Regions from separate parts of the Teredinibacter purpureus genome, predicted to be linked through region 1. Evidence: predicted binding sites of a transcription regulator. Region 1 holds the regulator's gene; each other region holds the start of a gene.
The links. The regulator sigma-54, encoded in region 1, starts transcription at its own class of promoters, with help from an activator protein. The targets are predictions, from matches to a motif close to TGGCACANNNNTTGCNNT.
Positions count from the first base shown of each region.

Region 1 (2,151 bases):
GTTGAAATAGCGCGCGCACTCGCCACAGAGCCACAATTTATATTGCTGGACGAACCCTTCGCGGGCGTTGACCCTATTTCAGTTAGCGACATCAAAGAAATTGTTCAACACTTAAAACAACGCGGTATCGGTGTTTTAATAACGGACCACAATGTGCGCGAAACACTCGATATCTGCGAGAAAGCCTATATCGTATCGGAAGGGCATATCATCGCCGAAGGCGCCTCCAATGATGTTCTTAATAACCAAAAAGTGCGCGAAGTATACCTTGGCAAACACTTTACTCTTTGACACAATTCATGCTTGACAACTCACAAAAAAGTTGCGCCACAGCGGCACATTCTTTGCTAACAAAAGCACTTAAAAGCATTGCTTGTGGCCGCCAGCGCGACTAAACTAAAGGCGATTTACACACATAACGCCCCAACCCCAAGCTTAGTTTTCACCCGCTTTTGGGTTGGCGCCTGATCAAACTCTCGTCGTGACATCAGCCATCGCCTTATGAAGCAAACCCTCCAGCTTAAGCTGGGCCAACAACTCACCATGACTCCTCAGTTGCAACAGGCAATACGCCTCCTGCAACTCTCGACTCTGGATTTGCAAGCCGAAATTCAAGAAGCACTGGATTCCAATCCAATGCTCGAAACATCTGACGACATAGATGAACCCGCTCCCGCCAATACTGAAAATACCCAGCAGAGCGAACCGCCCGCTCAAGAAAGCGAAAACCCTGCCTTAAACGGTAGTGAAAACACGAGCAGTACGAGTGATACGAGCAACGAAGCTCCCGACCAGCCCGATAGCGACTGGAATGACGACAACATTCCTACCGACCTTGCCGTAGACACGAGTTGGGACGACATATACGAACCGTCTTCAAGTGGCTCTGGCCTCTCAAAACCCGAAGGCGATGACTACGACTTTGAATCTCGTCGCGGCACCTCAGAAAGCCTGCAAGACCACCTCAGCTGGCAACTTAATTTAACGCCGATGTCTGCGCTCGACAACGAAATTGCGGAAACCCTTATAGACGCCGTCGCTCCCAACGGCATACTGGGCCTGTCATTAGACGAGATTTTTTCAGGTTTACAGGTTCAACACGAAGAACTTGAAATGGACGAAGTTCTCGCCGTACTGCACCGTATACAGCAGTTTGACCCGCCAGGCGTTCTGAGCCAGGACGTACGTGAATGCTTACTTATTCAGCTGAATCAACTCAGTGACGATACCCCCAACCTAGCGCAAGCCAAAACCTTAGTACGCGACTATCTCGACGTACTGGGTAGCCGTGACTTCAAGCAACTCATGCGTAAACTGCGTATAAAGGAGCCCGAGCTCCAATCGGTTATCAGTGTTATTCAGAGCCTGAACCCTCGCCCCGGCGAATCCATAGGGGCAGACGAAACAGAATATGTTGTACCCGATGTTTTTGTTGCCAAAGTTAACAATCGCTGGCAAGTCCAATTAAATCCCGATATCGCGCCAAAGCTGCGGATAAACTCAGGCTACGCCTCACTAGTGAAACGAGCAGATTCCAGCTCCGATAACACCTTCTTGCGCGACAACCTTCAAGAAGCTCGCTGGTTTCTCAAAAGCCTACAAAGCCGTAATGAAACGCTATTAAAGGTCTCCACGTGTATCGTTGAAAAACAACAAGGCTTTTTAGACTATGGGCCAGAAGCCATGAAGCCCATGGTGTTGCACGATGTCGCAGAAATAGTCGAAATGCACGAGTCGACCATTTCCCGTGTCACCACTCAAAAGTATATGCATACCCCTCAAGGTATATTCGAACTGAAATACTTCTTTTCGAGCCACGTGGCCACAGACACAGGTGGAGAATGCTCATCTACCGCCATTCGCGCGATCATTAAAAAGCTCGTTGCCGCCGAAAACCAACGCAAGCCGCTCAGCGACTCAAAAATTACCGGCTTACTCGCCGAACAAGGTATCAAAGTGGCGCGTAGAACCATCGCCAAATACCGAGAATCGCTGCATATCCCTCCCTCAAACGAACGTAAACGACTAGTTTAAAACACGCTATCTTTCTTAATAGAAACTTTTTTTAACTACATTCCTATTCCACACTTGGATCACGCAACAATACTGGTAGAATGCGCGCCAAATCGCTGGGTAATAACACATAAGAGC
Region 1 is NZ_CP060092.1:1,493,273-1,495,423, reverse strand. Features, by position in the region: gene lptB (LPS export ABC transporter ATP-binding protein) at 1-291, shown strand, start outside; gene H5647_RS06645 (RNA polymerase factor sigma-54) at 502-2,034, shown strand.

Region 2 (2,151 bases), 2.1 Mb from region 1:
CGCCTTTGGGCGGCGGATGTATGTCTCCCCAATTCATATTGACGATACGCTCAACACCCTTCACTAAAAACCCCTGAGTAGAACGATTATATTCCGTTATGATGACAAAACAGTTGGCTATATCCTCCAGCGGCGCCGAGCCGGTGGCTTGCCGTAAATCCATAATGGGTATAGTGCCACCCCGAATATGCGCAACACCGCGTATAACGGGGTTTCTCCTGGGTATCTCGCTTAGCGAGGGGCACTGCAAAACTTCCTTTACTTTAAACACATTTATGCCGTAAAGCTGTCGCCCACCCAAATTGAACAGCAAAAGTTCCAGCCTATTCTGGCCCACCAATTGTGTACGCTGATTGACGCTATCTAAAACACCAGCCATTTCGGGCCCCTTATTTTGTGCTGTATGAATGCAACCATAAATTCGGTTATACGTTTGGCCATGTAATTAAAAGCCTGAAAGTTAGTGTGCTATGTAAGTGCGTTGAGCCTCTACACTAAAACGAGTAAGCCCGTCATTTTTCCATCATGCCGATAGCAACTTTCGGTCGGCCACCGTTATTCCGCCTTTTTTTTGACGGACTCAGATGAAATTAGAAGAGCCAATACGACAATTAATACGGTAGCTACGCAAACTAAACATTAGGCACACGCTTTGCTTTAACACGTTTAGGCCACGTTGTTATTGGCTGTTGTGCCAGTTAAATGGCGCAAATAAAGCCGACCGCTTTTCATACAGCATAGGCCAATAATCTCTATACGAGGGAGTTTTTTAGTGATGCAACAGTCGGCCAGCGATCGCGTATTAGCCACCATTGAGCACCGTTATTTCACCAAACGTTTCATTTTTGCTATCGGTGTAATGGCCGGCCTAACCTTCAGCCTCCCGGCCCTTAGCGTTGAGATAGAATCCATTGAAAATATTCGCTCGCAAGTTCAACAAAAATTAGAACACTACGTTCAAGAACGCTATCCACAATTGTCTTTCGGGGATGACCTTACGGTGCAGGTTGGTCGTATAGACCGTCGCCTGCAGCTTTTAAAATGCCCCAGCCCCCTAACACTAAAAATAAATGAACAGTCGACGGCGGCGAACGTCACTATTAAAACCGGCTGCGCAAGTGGGCCTCACTGGAGCATTTATGTTACTGGCACTGTACAAATTTTTCGCAATGTAGTGGTCGCCGCGCATAGCTTAGCGAGAGGCGAAACGGTATCTGAAAGCGATTTGACGTTTCAGCGGCTTGATACTGCTCGCTTAAGTTCTGGCTACATCGACAACCCCAAACGCGTCATTGGAATGGAGTTAAAACGCCCTTTACGCGCACAAGATATTGTAAAGCTCAGCACATTGAAGCAGCCAAATCTTGTGCGTAAAGGCGATACGGTAGTATTGCGCGCAAAAGCGTCTCACCTTACGGTGGAAACAGAAGGTACAGCGCTGTCCAATGGGTACATGGGCCAACAAATTAAGGTGCGCAACGAACACTCACGACGCATTGTTGACGGTTTGGTTATGGGGCCAGGCGAGGTACAGGTAACCTTGTGATAGTGCGAACATGGGTATCAGCGGCGCCTATTAGACTACTCGCTTAACCACATACACACATTTTTGTGATTTATTTGGGCTCATTTAACATTCAGCCCTAAAGCTAACGTACAAATGGCCGATACTAAGATTAAGCAGCACTAGACCTCACCGCTTGAAGGTAAGCGTAATACTCGATTTAGACAATGAAGGTACAACGGGATATTCCCATGACAATTCCTCCTACCAATGGTGTAAACAGCAATAGCACAGCAGCGGCTAACGCAGGCAAGGCTCGCACCTCTACACCTTCGCCAGCGAGTGACACGGCAGTACCTAGCGCCAACACACAGTCGTCAGACAACGTATCTCTCAGCACAACAGGGCAACAGTTCTCTAAGTTCGCTGCAGAACTCTCCAATTCACCGGCTGAAGACCCAGAACGCGTTGCCAGTGTACGAGCCTCATTAAACAGTGGGCAATACGCTATCGATCCCGACGCCATTGCTGCGAAATTACTTGACCAAGATAGCAACTTTTAGCCCCTTTCTCTTAGATATTACATCAGATAGCGAGCATTCGCGGCCATGCTCGCCAAGCATCACCCAACCCCATACTCACCATTA
Region 2 is NZ_CP060092.1:4,061,846-4,063,996, forward strand. Features, by position in the region: gene H5647_RS18125 (chemotaxis protein CheV) at 1-379, opposite strand, end outside; gene flgA (flagellar basal body P-ring formation chaperone FlgA) at 776-1,546, shown strand; gene flgM (flagellar biosynthesis anti-sigma factor FlgM) at 1,756-2,067, shown strand.
Region 2: the regulator sigma-54 is predicted to act here: its motif matches at 642-659, upstream of flgA (flagellar basal body P-ring formation chaperone FlgA).

Region 3 (2,151 bases), 1.0 Mb from region 1:
GTGCTACTCGCACAAGTTGGTAGCTTTGTGCCCGCGAAATCCTGCGAAATGGGTTTGGTTGATCGTATTTTTACCCGAATAGGCTCGTCTGATGATTTAGCGGGCGGGCGCTCTACGTTTATGGTCGAAATGACCGAAACCGCCAATATTCTGAACAACGCAACCGAAAATAGCTTAGTGCTTATGGATGAAATTGGGCGCGGCACCAGTACCTATGACGGTTTATCGCTGGCGTGGGCTTGTGTGGAACACCTTGCCCAACACCTAAAAGCCTTCACACTTTTTGCGACGCACTATTTTGAAATTACCGCGCTGCCCGACACCTTGCCAACCGTTAAAAACGTTCACTTGGACGCGACCGAGCACAATGACAACATTGTGTTTCTACACAATATTCAACCCGGCCCCGCGAGTAAGAGTTTCGGTTTACAAGTGGCGAAGCTCGCCGGCATTCCTGCTGATGTATTGACGAACGCAAAACAGCAATTGGCCACACTAGAAGCAGGAGCGCAAGCCCAGACAGAAACAACCAGGCCCTCGAGCACCGCTTCGCGAAACACGCCACCACAAAGCCCACAACCTGATTTGTTCGCAGCCCCCATACCAAGCAAAGCCGACAAACAGTTAACGCAAACGAATCCAGATGAACTTACACCGAAACAAGCACTCGAACTCATCTACCAACTCAAGGCATTACTCTAAAAAGGGCGGTGAGGAAGGCTATGCCTTCTTCGACTATCCTGCTAAAATGCCGCGCTTTTACAATACCAGCCAGAGGTTAGCCCCATGACATTCGTAGTCGGTGAAAACTGTATCAAATGTAAACACACAGATTGCGTAGAAGTGTGTCCAGTTGACTGTTTCTACGAAGGCCCCAATTTTTTGGTTATCCATCCTGATGAGTGCATTGATTGCGCACTGTGCGAGCCAGAGTGCCCCGTTGACGCTATTTTTTCAGAAGATGAGCTACCAGCAGATCAGGAAGCTTTCTTAGAGCTCAACGCCGAACTAGCAGAAGTTTGGCCCAATATTACTGAAAAGAAAGATGCGCCCGATGACCACGAAGACTGGGATGGCGTTGAAGGCAAGCTCAAACACTTAGAGCGCTAAATTCAGAGCAAAAAAAACCGCCTACTAGGCGGTTTTTTTTATTTAAATTATCGATTTAGCGATGATTAGCGTCTGACTCTTCTCCTTGAGATTATTAACGCAACCAAACCCACTCCCAATAACGCAAAGGAGGAAGGCTCTGGCACTTCGGCTACGGAAGCCATAACCAGCCCAGAACTACTTAACAATGCACCTAATATTACCAGCCGCATTACTCTATCGACCATACCTGTCTCCATACAGTGAAATTAAACTAGAGAGGAAAACCCTCCTATCTAAATTGCACTAATGCAAACATTGAGCCAATATTTTATTTTCTATGTTTTTCAACAGTCTACGTCACAAACAAAAAGATTAGCAAATACTAAAATGTAAAAATTACCGACGAAAAAAGCATAAAAAACCCCTCGCTAGTAAGATCTACTGAGGGGTTTTTCAACTCTAACTTAACTAAATACTGAACAAATTAACTTCTTACATTGCACCAAAAAGTGCCGTTGCATCTAAACCCTGTTTTTCAAGAATATCGCGCAAACGACGCAAGGCTTCAACCTGTATTTGTCTTACGCGCTCACGGGTTAAGCCTATTTCACGACCAACCTCTTCTAGCGTGCTTGTTTCGTGGCCACGTAAGCCAAATCGACGTGCAACAACTTCACGCTGTTTCTCGCTTAGCTCATCCAGCCAGCCATTAAGGCTTGTACTCAAATCACTATCTTGTAGCAAATCCACTGGGTCCGATACTTGTTGGTCCGGTACCGTGTCGACAACCGTTTTTTCTGAGGAAGGGCCAATAGGCACGTCCATGGACGTGACACGTTCATTCAATGCCAGCATGCGCTCAACATCTTCAACGGGCTTATCCAGTAAATTGGCAATTTCTTCCGGGGACGGCTCGTGATCAAGCTTTTGTGATAACTCCCGCGCAGCGCGCAGGTAGACATTTAATTCTTTAACGACATGTATCGGCAACCGTATCGTGCGGGTTTGATTCATTATCGCCCGCTCTATGGTTTGTCTTATCCACCATGTTGCGTAGGT
Region 3 is NZ_CP060092.1:2,537,308-2,539,458, reverse strand. Features, by position in the region: gene mutS (DNA mismatch repair protein MutS) at 1-702, shown strand, start outside; gene fdxA (ferredoxin FdxA) at 787-1,110, shown strand; gene H5647_RS22410 (PEP-CTERM sorting domain-containing protein) at 1,176-1,274, opposite strand; gene rpoS (RNA polymerase sigma factor RpoS) at 1,585-2,151, opposite strand, start outside.
Region 3: the regulator sigma-54 is predicted to act here: its motif matches at 1,398-1,415, upstream of H5647_RS22410 (PEP-CTERM sorting domain-containing protein).

Region 4 (2,151 bases), 1.0 Mb from region 1:
TAGCTGGCAACCGTCGAATCGAACCCGCCGGAAACCAAAGACAGCACCGCATCTTGCGTTCCCATTGGGAACCCACCTAATCCTGCATATTTACGTGCTATCAAATAACAAAGCTCGTCTTTAATTTCCAGGCTAACCGTAATATCAGGGTTCTTTAATTTCACCCCAAGAGCATCGGTATGCTGATTCAGCCCTCCGCCCACATAGCGCTCAGCCTCTATTGAGGAAAACTCATGGATACCCGTCCGCTTGACGCGCACACAGAAAGTTTTGCCCGCGAGCTCTTCTGCCCACGACGCTTGCGCTAATTCGTATATGTCGTGAAGCGTCTTGAAGGAGTGTGCACGCACCAGCGAAAAATTCGCGATGCCCGGCGTTCGGCCTAACAGATCAACAAATTGCGATTCCAAATGAGGCACATTTTCGGGTGCTCGGACCTCAATGCGATCCCAATCCTGCACCACTTTAGCCTCAGGGTGCAGACGCTTTGCGAGCAACCGCAAGTTATCGGTGAGTTGACGCGTCCAACGCTTACGCACTGGATGGCTCTTTATCGTAATCTCTGAAAATAAACGTACTGTAAAAATCATGGAACAAATGACCGACAAGCTACAAAAAATCGAGGTTGAGAGTATAATGAGCCGCTACTTCGCCGCAGCCCCGCACAGTTTGAGGCTGTTTTGGTGCAGTATCATAATAACGCACCATTATTGTGCTTAATTCCGCAACAATATTGCTCACCCTTACACCATAGCCCCATGTTATCGGAGCTTGGCGTGTGTGAACATTATGGCACACAAATTGCGATTCACGACCAACTCAATCTTTCGCTTGCGCGAGATTGTCCGCTGTATTGCGGTCGTGTCGAAGCGTTAGAAAAAAACAGTTTTTACACCTGTCCTTTCAATAACAAAGTGGCTTGGGCCATGACTCTGGAGGAATCACATGTCAGAGCAGACTCTGAATCTGATCAAAGAAAATGAAGTTCGCTGGGTTGACCTGCGTTTTACCGACACAAAAGGTAAAGAACAACACGTTACCATCCCTTCTTCTTATGTAGACGAAGAATTCTTCGAGACCGGGCAAATGTTCGACGGCTCCTCAATCGCCGGCTGGAAAGGAATTAACGAATCAGACATGATTCTTATGCCTGATGACAGCACATCCCTTCTTGACCCGTTCACTGATGAAGCGACCATCATCTTACGCTGTGACATCGTAGAGCCATCTACCGGAGAAGGTTACGAACGTGATCCACGCTCTGTTGCTAAGCGCGCTGAAGCCTACTTGGCCTCAACCGGTTTGGGCGATGCAGCCTACTTCGGCCCAGAGCCAGAATTCTTCGTATTTGACGAAGTTAAATTCGGTCAGGACATGAGCGGTAGCTTTGTCAAAATCAACTCTGAAGAAGCAGCATGGTCTTCAGGCTCTAAGTTTGATGAAGGTAACATGGGCCACCGCCCACGCGTTAAAGGCGGCTACTTCCCAGTACCACCGGTTGACTCACTGCACGACATTCGTGGCGCAATGTGTAACGCCATGCAGCAAATGGGCTTAGACGTTGAAGTCCATCACCACGAAGTTGCCACTGCTGGCCAGTGTGAAATCGGTGTTAGATTCAACACGCTAGTTAAGAAAGCTGATGAAACTCAGATTCTTAAGTACTGCGTTCATAACGTTGCTCACGCATACGGCAAAACGGCTACTTTTATGCCTAAGCCTGTTGTTGGCGATAACGGTTCTGGTATGCATTGCCATCAATCGTACTGGAAAGACGGCGTTAACCAATTCGCTGGAGACGGCTATGCCGGCCTTAGCGAAACCGCGCTATTCTATATTGGCGGTATTATCAAGCATGCTAAAGCGCTTAACGCTTTCACCAACCCAGGAACAAACTCTTATAAGCGTTTGATTCCAGGTTTTGAAGCACCCGTTATGCTCGCTTACTCTGCACGCAACCGTTCTGCATCTATCCGCATTCCGTATGTTGCCTCTCCTAAAGGTAAGCGTATTGAAGCACGCTTCCCAGACCCCATTGCCAACCCATACTTAGCGTTCGCCGCTATGCTAATGGCCGGCCTTGACGGCGTTAAAAACAAGATCCACCCCGGTGAAGCCGCCGATAAAGACTTGTACGACTTGCCGAAAGAA
Region 4 is NZ_CP060092.1:472,858-475,008, forward strand. Features, by position in the region: gene thiI (tRNA uracil 4-sulfurtransferase ThiI) at 1-590, opposite strand, end outside; gene glnA (glutamate--ammonia ligase) at 946-2,151, shown strand, end outside.
Region 4: the regulator sigma-54 is predicted to act here: its motif matches at 791-808, upstream of glnA (glutamate--ammonia ligase).